Regions from separate parts of the Agarivorans sp. Alg241-V36 genome, predicted to be linked through region 2. Evidence: predicted binding sites of a transcription regulator. Region 2 holds the regulator's gene; the other holds the start of a gene.
What was found. The regulator FliA, encoded in region 2, starts transcription of late flagellar genes. The targets are predictions, from matches to a motif close to CTAAAGNTNNNNNNNNNNNNGCCGATA.
Positions count from the first base shown of each region.

Region 1: the regulator FliA is predicted to act here: its motif matches at 2,888-2,914, upstream of G6R11_RS08555 (VC2046/SO_2500 family protein).

Region 1 is NZ_UNRE01000003.1:255,729-260,841, forward strand. Features, by position in the region: gene G6R11_RS08540 (DUF3369 domain-containing protein) at 1-914, shown strand, start outside; gene G6R11_RS08545 (YchJ family protein) at 1,009-1,470, shown strand; gene purU (formyltetrahydrofolate deformylase) at 1,499-2,335, shown strand; gene G6R11_RS08555 (VC2046/SO_2500 family protein) at 2,332-2,862, opposite strand; tRNA gene G6R11_RS08560 (tRNA-Tyr) at 3,027-3,110, shown strand; cyclic di-GMP riboswitch class I at 3,390-3,473, opposite strand; gene G6R11_RS08565 (response regulator) at 3,643-5,113, shown strand, end outside.
Region 2 is NZ_UNRE01000001.1:780,883-785,995, forward strand. Features, by position in the region: gene flhA (flagellar biosynthesis protein FlhA) at 1-1,285, shown strand, start outside; gene flhF (flagellar biosynthesis protein FlhF) at 1,323-2,750, shown strand; gene G6R11_RS03715 (MinD/ParA family protein) at 2,740-3,633, shown strand; gene G6R11_RS03720 (RNA polymerase sigma factor FliA) at 3,626-4,345, shown strand; gene cheY (chemotaxis response regulator CheY) at 4,473-4,856, shown strand; gene G6R11_RS03730 (protein phosphatase CheZ) at 4,870-5,113, shown strand, end outside.

The DNA.
Region 1 (5,113 bases), on a different contig from region 2:
GGGTGTTTCGCGAACTTGTTGACTTGTTAGCTCAGCAAGATACAAAGCTTCCCCTTAGTGGCTTGGCCTTAAGTGTTTACCGCTCCAAACTCAAGGTTCTGCACAGCGAAGGAAAACTGGCCTATTTAGAAGACGTTCGCAGCCTACATGAGTTGCCGAGCCGATTGCAGTCATTGCTCAACCAAGCACAGCAAAACCAACAACATAGTTTTGGTGAGAACAACGCGGTGTTTTATTTGCAGAATACTGACAGCGAACCCTTGATGTTCTATCTAGAAGGATGGAGCGATACCCAGCAATTGCAGCTGGAGCCACTTAACTATTTGATTCAAAGTACAGCTGTGAGGCTAGAGAACCAACATCTACAAAAACAGCTGGCTCACGGCCAACTGCGCCTAGTGGAGTTAATTCATCAAGCCATTCAAACCAAACAATATAATACCGAGCAACTTAGCAATGTAGAGCGCTATTGCTCTAAACTAGCGGCCGCTTATTCACTAAGCGATCAGCAACGCGAAGTATTAAACAAAGCCGCTAGCTTCTACAGTCTCGCCAACCACGGCTTACCCGACGCATTGCTTAGCTGCAATATGCTAAGCCAAGGCAGTTGGCAGCGTATTGCTGAGCATTGCCAGCTACCCGATACACTAAAAGATCCCTCGGTGCAGCAGCAGATAGATGCAGCGCTTATCGTAGCCAATCAAAGCCAGGAAAACTGGGATGGCAGTGGCCGCCCTTTAGGCCTAAGTGGTGAAACCATTCATATCTACGCGCGTATTGTTGCCCTAGCCGTATATTTAAGTGAGCAAGGCGACCAACAACAAAGTTTGGCTAAGCTTGATTTAGCCAACAACCCACACTTTGATCCGCAATTAACCACATTTACGGTTAAACACATGTTAAATCCTGATTAATCAGGTCAATTTGGCCAAACTATCACCAAGTTTCAGCTGCCTTATCGGCAGCTTCTTGTTACACTTCGCCCTTAGTCAAATTTGAGGTTTTCCTGTGTTAGTTTGCCCCTGCGGTAGCGGCAACGATTTTCTTCAGTGCTGTCAGCCCATCATCAACGGTGATTGCTTACCGACAAGTTGTGAGCAGTTAATGCGTTCTCGCTACACCGCGTTTACGCTCGGAGATGCCAGTTATCTATGGCAGACACACCATCCAGACTATCGACAGGGCGAAGCCCCGCAATCTTCCGCTAAAGAAGATCTAGGGCAATGGGAAAAGCTACAAATTATCTTTAGCTGTGACTTTAAAGACGGCCAAGCAGGCATAGTGGAGTTTAAAGCCCATTATTGCGAACAAGGCCAACGACAAATTTTGCACGAACGCTCTAACTTTAAAAAAGTTAACGAGCGTTGGTTTTATACTGACGGAGAATTCGCCCCAAAAGCCTTGGCGCGCAATTCGGCTTGCCCCTGCGGGAGCGGCAAAAAGTTTAAACAGTGCTGTAATAAATCTTAACTTTAAAACTGAATAAATCGAAAACACAATGGAAAGAAAAATCCTATTAACCGAATGCCCAGATGCAAAAGGTTTAATCTCAAGCATTACCAATATATGTGCTAAGCACCAGCTTAACATTATCAAAAACAACGAGTTTGTAGATAACGATGCCAATCGCTTTTTTATGCGTACGGTATTAGAAGGCTACTTTAACGACCAAACCTTACTTGCCGATCTAGATGGCGCTCTGCCCACTGGCAGCACTCGCCGTTTAGAAAGTGCTGGGCGTAAGCGCATCGTCATTATGGTAACCAAAGAAGCCCATTGTTTGGGCGATCTACTGATGAAAGCTGTTTACGGTGATATGGACGTAGAAATTGCTGCAGTAGTGGGCAACTACGACAGCCTGCGCAACTTGACGGAAAAATTTGATATTCCTTTCCATCATATTAGCCACGTAGATTTAAGCCGCGAAGAGCATGAGCAGCAAGTTATTGAGGTAGTACAACAATACCAACCAGACTATGTTGTTCTCGCCAAGTACATGCGTATTCTTACGCCGGCCTTTGTGGAAGCCTTCAACAACAAAATCTTAAACATCCATCACTCGTTTTTGCCAGCCTTCATTGGTGCTAAGCCATATAAACAAGCTTACGACCGAGGCGTAAAAATTATTGGAGCTACAGCCCACTTTGTAAACAACGATTTGGACGAAGGACCAATTGTAGAGCAACACGTTATTCATGTTGACCATACTTACAGTGCCGAAGAAATGGCCAAAGCTGGCCGAGATGTAGAAAAAGCAGTATTGAGCAAAGCCCTGCAGCAAGTACTTGATGAAAAAGTATTTGTTTACGGAAACCGTACCGTGGTGTTTCGTTAATTAAAGTACTTAACGCTAAGTGGCTTTGAGTAATCGAAGTCACTTAGTAAGTTGTACATGTCACTCCCCTTCACTTCTTTATCTATTTCTTGTTGCAGATCTGGCTTCGCCACTTTGTGTTTGACTCGGCTTAACAAATCAACGTTGTTCATTACCTCATGAGGTAAACCGTCAACACTGTCCTCTGCACACGCCGCATAGCCGCCAAGAGCTTGTTCTAAACGAATTCGCGAAGTTTCTCCCGCTTGCAGGTGCTTACTCCAATTGGCTTGCACTGGAAACTCATCATCTAGAGCTTTAAGCGCGCGAGCCTGAGCTAATTGAAACTTATCGCGTAAATCTTGCTGAACTTGCTCATGATTTTGCTTCTGCATCGAAAACTGAGCTTGGTCGCACACGTTTTGACTAAGCATGCTGAGTAATAGATGAAAACGAGCTTGTTCACCATGCAAAGTACTTTGGTTAAGCGTATCGCCCAACTGCAGTTCATCACATAAGCTACTCTGTCTAATTTGTTCAACTAACATATCGCTCCTCCATTACCTTTATAGCTATCGGAAGAGCAGACTAAAACTTTAGCAAATATCGGCTAAATGCACAGATAATAGGCAAACAGTAATCTGCCGATAAAAATGTCGCTTTTTTTGCTTTACAGCCCACCAAGTTCTGGTAATATGCCGCTCCACAAGCAGGAGGGGTTCCCGAGTGGCCAAAGGGAACAGATTGTAAATCTGTCGCGAAAGCTTCGGTGGTTCGAATCCACCTCCCTCCACCATACTGATAAAAAAAGACATCCTAGGATGTCTTTTTTTATGCCTGAAATTTGTCGTCAGTATGCAATGGACACAGGGCCCGATGTTTAGCTGGGAATAGATGAATAAGTCTAGGGAATAACAGCATTTTGAAACAAATGCTTAACATGGTGAGGCGGCAGAAACAAATACGCCAAGCTAATTTTAGCTTGGCGTTCCAACCAAATACGGAAAGTAATAAACGGTAAATAGACTAACTTACTAAGTAGAAAGATGTACATTTGCAAATCTAACCACTCAACTAAGGCGGTCCAGCCATCTTAAGGTTGCCCTAAAGACCTGTAACTTTCCGACCTTGGATCACTCCAAGTTTGGCTTTGACTCAGCGCTAATGAGACCAAAAGACTCATTAACACCTCAATATTAAATCAAGCTTGGCTGTTTTTGCAAGGTTTAATAGCAGATACTACTACCGTGCTAACTGTCTATACTTACACTACTTTATCGCTCAGTAACTTATGCTAGGATAAGCCAAAAGGATTAGAACACTCAGTAATGGCAACGCAATATAATTACAGCGACAAGCAAATACTCATCGTTGATGATCAACGAGCCTTTCAGGTTATGCTTAAGGCGATGTTGCAAAACTTTGGTGCAACCGACGTTTATTTTGCAAATACTGGTGAAGCAGCTGTAAGGGCGTGCCGAAAACGAAAATTCGACATACTTTTAGTGGATTATAATCTAGGTACAGGTAAAAATGGCGGCCAGCTTTTAGAAGAACTGCGTGTTAGCGAATTGTTAGAAGTTGATGCCCTATTCTTTATCATTAGTGGTGACAATAACAAAAGCATGGTGCTTAGTGCTCTAGAAATGGAGCCAGATGAGTTTATTACTAAGCCCTTTTCTCAGTTTCAACTGCATAACCGCCTAGCGCGCGCCAATCTTAAGCGACAAAGCCTACGCGAAGTTTACGAGGCACTCGCTAAGAAACAATACCAGCAAGTTATTGAACTCTGCGATAAGCAAATTGAAGCAGAAAGCCGCTATAGCAATTATTGCCGAAACCTACGCGTAGAAGCGCAAATCGCCTTAGGTGAATACCAAGCCGCTAAAGAAGCACTAGAAGCCATACTAGAAGAACGAAAACAAACTTGGGCGAAAGCTACCCTTGGCCGAGTCCACCTTTTGCTAAAAGACAATAAGAGCGCCATAGAAACGCTTAATCGCTCTATCGCCGAGAGCCCTTTGCTACTCACCGGTTACGATTGGCTAGCCCGCGCTTATCGTGCCGAGGGCGAGTTAGACAAAGCTTTAGAAACCGTTCTAAAAGCCTCGAAGTTAGCCGTAAATAGTATCGAGCGACAACAATTGCTCGCAGAACTAGCCATGGAGGCTGGCGATTTAACTCTAGCTAAAGAAACCTTTTCGACCATTTTACAGCTCGCTAGGCGTTCTATACATCGCGGCCCCCATCATCTTTGCAACTATGTACGTAGCCTGATCGATGAAGCGCAAAATGAAGATGATTTATATCGAAAGAATCGCTTGCTGCAAGAGGTTAATTCGGTGCTATTTCATGCAAGACGTGAAGAAGGTAAAGACGAAGACTTTAATTTTGATGCCTTTGAAGGCATCAGCCAAGCTCGAGTGCACGCCACCAAAGGCGAATTAAACAAAGCCAAACGATTGCTGTTTGATAGCCACGACGGTTTGTTAGATGCCCCAGACAAAGTGAGTGGCGAGCTTTTGCCGGATACCTTCTTAACTCTAAACTCTGTAGGCGAATTTGAATACGCAATGCCCTTCGCTGAAGAGCTAGAAAAACGCGATAACATTGACCCTATGTCGCTGTCCTCTGCGCATAAGGTATTAAAAGCCGAAGATTTTGAGCTAAAACTAGGCCAGTTTCGTGAGTACAATAAAATGGGTATTGAAGCCTACGAAGAAGGCCGCTTCCATGAAGCCACTAGCTATTTCGACAAAGCCTTACAAGTTGCCCCAGGTAACACTGGCGCTATCTTAA
Region 2 (5,113 bases):
TACCGAAGCGGATATGGGCGAGCAAGTGAGCATGCAAATGTTCAAAGATCCACGAGTGATGATTATTTGTGGATCGATTCTGTTCATTATGGGCATCGTTCCAGGCATGCCGCATTTAGCCTTTTTGAGCTGTGCTGCGGTATGTTTAGGTGCAGCGTGGATGCGACATAAAGGGGATGCTAAAAAAGCCGCCGACACCGCATTACAACCTGCGACTAGTAGTTCTAGTGTAAGTAGCGAGCCAAAAGAATTAGGTTGGGATGATGTTCAACCAGTTGATGTGATTGGGCTTGAAGTTGGCTATCGCTTAATTCCGCTGGTCGATAAATCTCAAGGCGGCGAATTATTGGCGCGTATTAAAGGCGTGCGCAAGAAGCTATCTCAAGATTTAGGTTTCTTAGTGCCTGCGGTGCATATTCGAGACAACCTAGACTTAGGGCCTAACCAGTATCGGATAACCTTAATGGGCGTGACTTACGGTGAGTCGGAAGTGTTCCACGACCGCGAAATGGCGATTAACCCAGGTCAGGTATTTGGTAAAATTGAAGGCCAACCAACTACCGATCCAGCCTTTGGTTTAGAAGCCGCTTGGGTGGCTACCGAGCAGCGCGAGCATGCGCAAACCCTCGGCTATACGGTTGTTGATTCCGCCACGGTTGTTGCTACCCACTTAAGTCAGCTTCTTACTAATAATGCCTCAAGCCTACTGGGTCACGAAGAAGTTCAAAACCTATTGGATATGCTAGGCGGTAATCTACCGAAACTGGTTGAAGGCTTAGTACCAGATACAATGACCCTGTCTACAGTGGTTAAGGTACTGCAAAATCTACTCAATGAAGGCGTGCCTATTCGTGATGTACGCAGTATTGTTCAAACCTTGGTTGAATATGGGCCTAAGAGCCAAGACCCCGATATTCTTACCGCCGCTTGTCGTATTTCTTTAAAACGTTTGATCGTTCAAGAGTTGATTGGCAGCGAAGCAGAACTACCGGTAATTACCTTGTCTCCAGACTTGGAGCAGATATTGCATCAGTCTATGCAAGCGGCAGGAAACGATGGCGCAGGTATGGAGCCAGGTTTGGCAGAGAAACTCCAAGTATCGTTAACGGAGGCATGTCAAAACCAAGAAATGGCTGGCCAACCCGCTATCTTATTAACCTCGGGCATATTGCGTTCAAGCATGTCTCGATTTGTTAAAACAGCAATGCCTGCATTAAGGGTTCTGTCTTACCAAGAAGTGCCAGAAGATAAACAAATACGAATTGTGAGTTCAGTAGGGCAGTAGCCTCAGCGGATTAGCAAAAGGAAGGTGAACAGTGAAAATGAAACGCTTTTTTGCAAAAGATATGCGAACAGCACTAGCCGAAGTGAAGGAAACACTAGGCAGCGATGCGGTTATCATGTCCAACAAAAAGGTGACCGGCGGCATAGAAATTGTTGCTGCGGTCGAACCTTCCAGTGCTAAACAAGCTGCGCCTAAAAGCGATAGAGAATTGGCTGAAGACAGCGTCAATTTGTCGTCTATGAATGCTGGTGCAACTAAAAAAGCGCCAACAAAACCGCATCCCAGTCATGATTTTGACGAAAATGCCAGTTTGAAAGATAACCTAACTAATTTTATGCATCGCCATCAAAAGCGTCAGCAAGAAAATTTGCAACAGTCTCAGCAAAAACAGCAACAGCAGCGACCTCGCACTGTTCAAGCTCCGCGCTCTTTAGCTCAACAACAAGGGTGGGCGCAGCAAGGCTCTCTATCCAGTAAACCAAGCAATGCGTCTATGGGCGGCCAAGCAGCTAACCCTGCTTCTGCCAACGCTGGTAACGAAGTTGGCGAGCTTAAAAAAGAAATGGCAGCGATGCGCAAATTACTTGAGCATCAAGTTTCCGGGTTAATGTGGCAGGAAGTAGAACGCCAAGAGCCGGTACGAGCGATGCTAATTAAACAGTTGCAGCTAGTTGGTTTTGATGAAGATATGGCAGACCAAATTGCCGGATATATTCCTGAAGAATTAGGTGTGCAAGAAGGTTGGCAGCACTTACGTGAGCTATTAGTGAATCAACTGCCAGTTGGCCAGGACGAAATTTTATTAAAGGGTGGGGCAATTGCCTTGCTTGGCCCAACGGGCGTAGGCAAAACTACCACCATCGCTAAATTGGCGGCGCAGTTTGCGATGCGCCATGGTGCCGAAAGTGTGGCGATGATTACTACCGATACCTACCGTATTGGCGCTCATGAACAACTTGCCACTTACGGCAAAATCATGGGCTGTGCAGTTCGCGTCGCCAACGATGAAGAAGAGCTTTCACAGTTGCTTTATCAGTTTAAAGACAAAAAATTAGTGCTTATTGATACCGCCGGTATGAGCCAACGAGATCTGCGCTTACACGAGCAGTTAGATAAGTTAGTAAAAAACAGCCGAGTGAATATTCGTAATTATTTGGTGATGTCGGCCAATGCGCAGTGTCGGGTGATTGAAGAAACTGTGAACCAATTTCAGCGAATTCCTTTAGCTGGTACCATACTTACCAAATTAGATGAAAGCTTGGCATTAGGCGAAGTGTTAAATGTAACCTTGCGCCATGCCTTACCAATAAGTTACGTTACTCACGGCCAACAAGTGCCTGAAGATATTGCGGTAGCTGCGCCTACCCAACTAATTGAACAAGCATTATCGGTTATCGATAAGCAAAGCCAGCAACATTTCTGGTTTAGTGAAACCGAACAACAAAAGGTTTCAGATGTATTCTAAAGACAATGAATTTGACCAAGCTAGCGGCTTAAGAATGATGCAACAAAAAAACAATGTGAAAGTCATCGCAGTAACTGGCGGCAAAGGGGGCGTAGGCAAAACTAACGTTACTCTTAATATGGGCATAGCCATGGCTGCACAAGGTAAGCGCGTAATGGTGCTGGATGCCGACTTAGGCCTAGCAAACGTAGACGTGCTGCTTGGTTTACGTGTAACCAAAAACCTCTCTCATGTTTTGTCGGGTGAATGCACCTTAGATGAAGTATTAGTCAAAGGGCCCAATGGGATTCTAATTGCACCGGCGACTTCTGGCACTCAATCAATGGTGGAGCTCAGTCCTGCCGAACACGCGGGGCTTATTCGTGCTTTTAGCAGCATGAAAACACCTATTGATGTGTTGCTAGTTGATACCGCAGCGGGTATCTCAGACATGGTGCTAAGCTTTGCCAAAGCCTCTCAAGACATTCTGGTAGTGGTTTGTGATGAGCCTACTTCTATTACCGATGCTTACGCGCTAATAAAGCTGCTTTCCAATCAGCATGGTGTATATAAATTTAAAGTAGTCGCAAACATGGTGCGCAGCTTACGCGAAGGCCAAGAATTGTTTGCTAAGCTTACCCGAGTTACCGATCGCTTCTTGGATGCTACACTCGAACTAGTATCTTGTATTCCTTATGACAATAATGTGCGGTTAGCCGTGAGAAAGCAGCGAGTAGTGGTAGAGGCCTATCCTAAGTCTCCTGCTTCTTTAGCGTTTCGCTCATTAGCAAGTAAAGCTTCTACTTGGCCTATTCCTGAACAAGCAGGTGGGCATTTAGAATTTTTCATCGAGAACCTTCTCGAGTTTGGACAACGTAAAAATAGAGAACAGCTTAGTGAATAAAGTTGCCGCTTATGCCAGCGCTAATGACACTAATGTTTTGGTGGAGCGCCATGCAAACTTGGTTAAACGGATAGCCCATCACCTAATGGCTAGGCTTCCGGCTAGCGTAATTGTTGATGACCTAATTCAATCAGGAATGATTGGTTTAATCGAAGCCGCGCGGAATTTTGATGGCTCTAAAGGGGCTAGCTTCGAAACCTACGCTGGTATTCGTATTCGTGGCTCTATGCTGGACGAAATTCGTCGCGGCGATTGGGTTCCGCGCTCGGTGCACAAAAACAGCCGTGCAATCAGTGATGCAATCGCCGCAGTTGAGAAAGAAAAAAATGGCGATGCAAAAGATGCTGAGGTTGCAGCTAAACTTGGGGTTAGCTTGAGTGAATACCATTCAATGCTGTCTGATGTAAATTGCGGACGCATTTTAGGTATCGACGATCTAGGCGTGAGTGAAGATGTCATTTCAAGTGAGGAAAGCCGAGAGCTAAATCGACCGTTTGAAGGTTTTGCTAATCAGCGCTTTCAACAATCTCTTGCCGAGTGTATTAAAGGCCTTCCTGAGAGAGAGGCACTGGTTTTATCCCTCTATTATGATGAAGAACTTAACCTAAAAGAGATTGGCGAAGTATTGAGCGTAAGCGAGTCCCGAGTCAGTCAAATTCATAGTCAAGCGCTTGCTCGAGTTAAAACTCGAATGCGAGATTGGACACAATAGAGAAATTCATCCTTACATTTCTTGTAAAAGATGGACTAAAATTGTGTTTATTAAGGCATAATATCTATATTACATAAATTTTTGGCCTAATTAGTGGCTTGTAAAACATCCTGTTGGGGGACGTACCTTGGATAAAAATATGAAAATTCTGGTTGTTGATGATTTTTCAACGATGAGAAGGATTATTAAAAACCTACTTAGAGATCTTGGTTTCAACAATACGCATGAAGCCGATGACGGAAACACCGCATTGCCTATGCTTAAAGGCGGCGATTTCGAATTTGTAGTAACCGATTGGAACATGCCAGGAATGGAAGGCATTGACCTATTGAAGAATATTCGTGCCGACGAAAGTTTGTCTCACTTACCTGTTTTAATGGTAACTGCCGAAGCAAAACGTGAACAGATCATCGAAGCTGCTCAAGCCGGCGTAAATGGATATATTGTTAAACCTTTCACTGCAGCCACGCTAAAAGAGAAGCTAGATAAGATTTTCGAAAGACTACAATAAGAAAGGAAGATGCGTGAGCACAGAGACTCCGATTATTTCATTAGCCGATGCCAAATCTTTGGTTGCGCTACTTGAAGAAGGAAATGTCGCCGAGGCGAATCAACTTGTTAGTGAGCTTTGTGCTCCAAAAGCTAACCTGCTATTTGATAAGGTTGGGCAGCTCACTCGTCAGCTTCATGACTCTTTAAACGAATTTAAACTCGATATTCGAATTAACGAGTTAGCTAATCAAGAAATACCAGACGCTAAAGAACGGT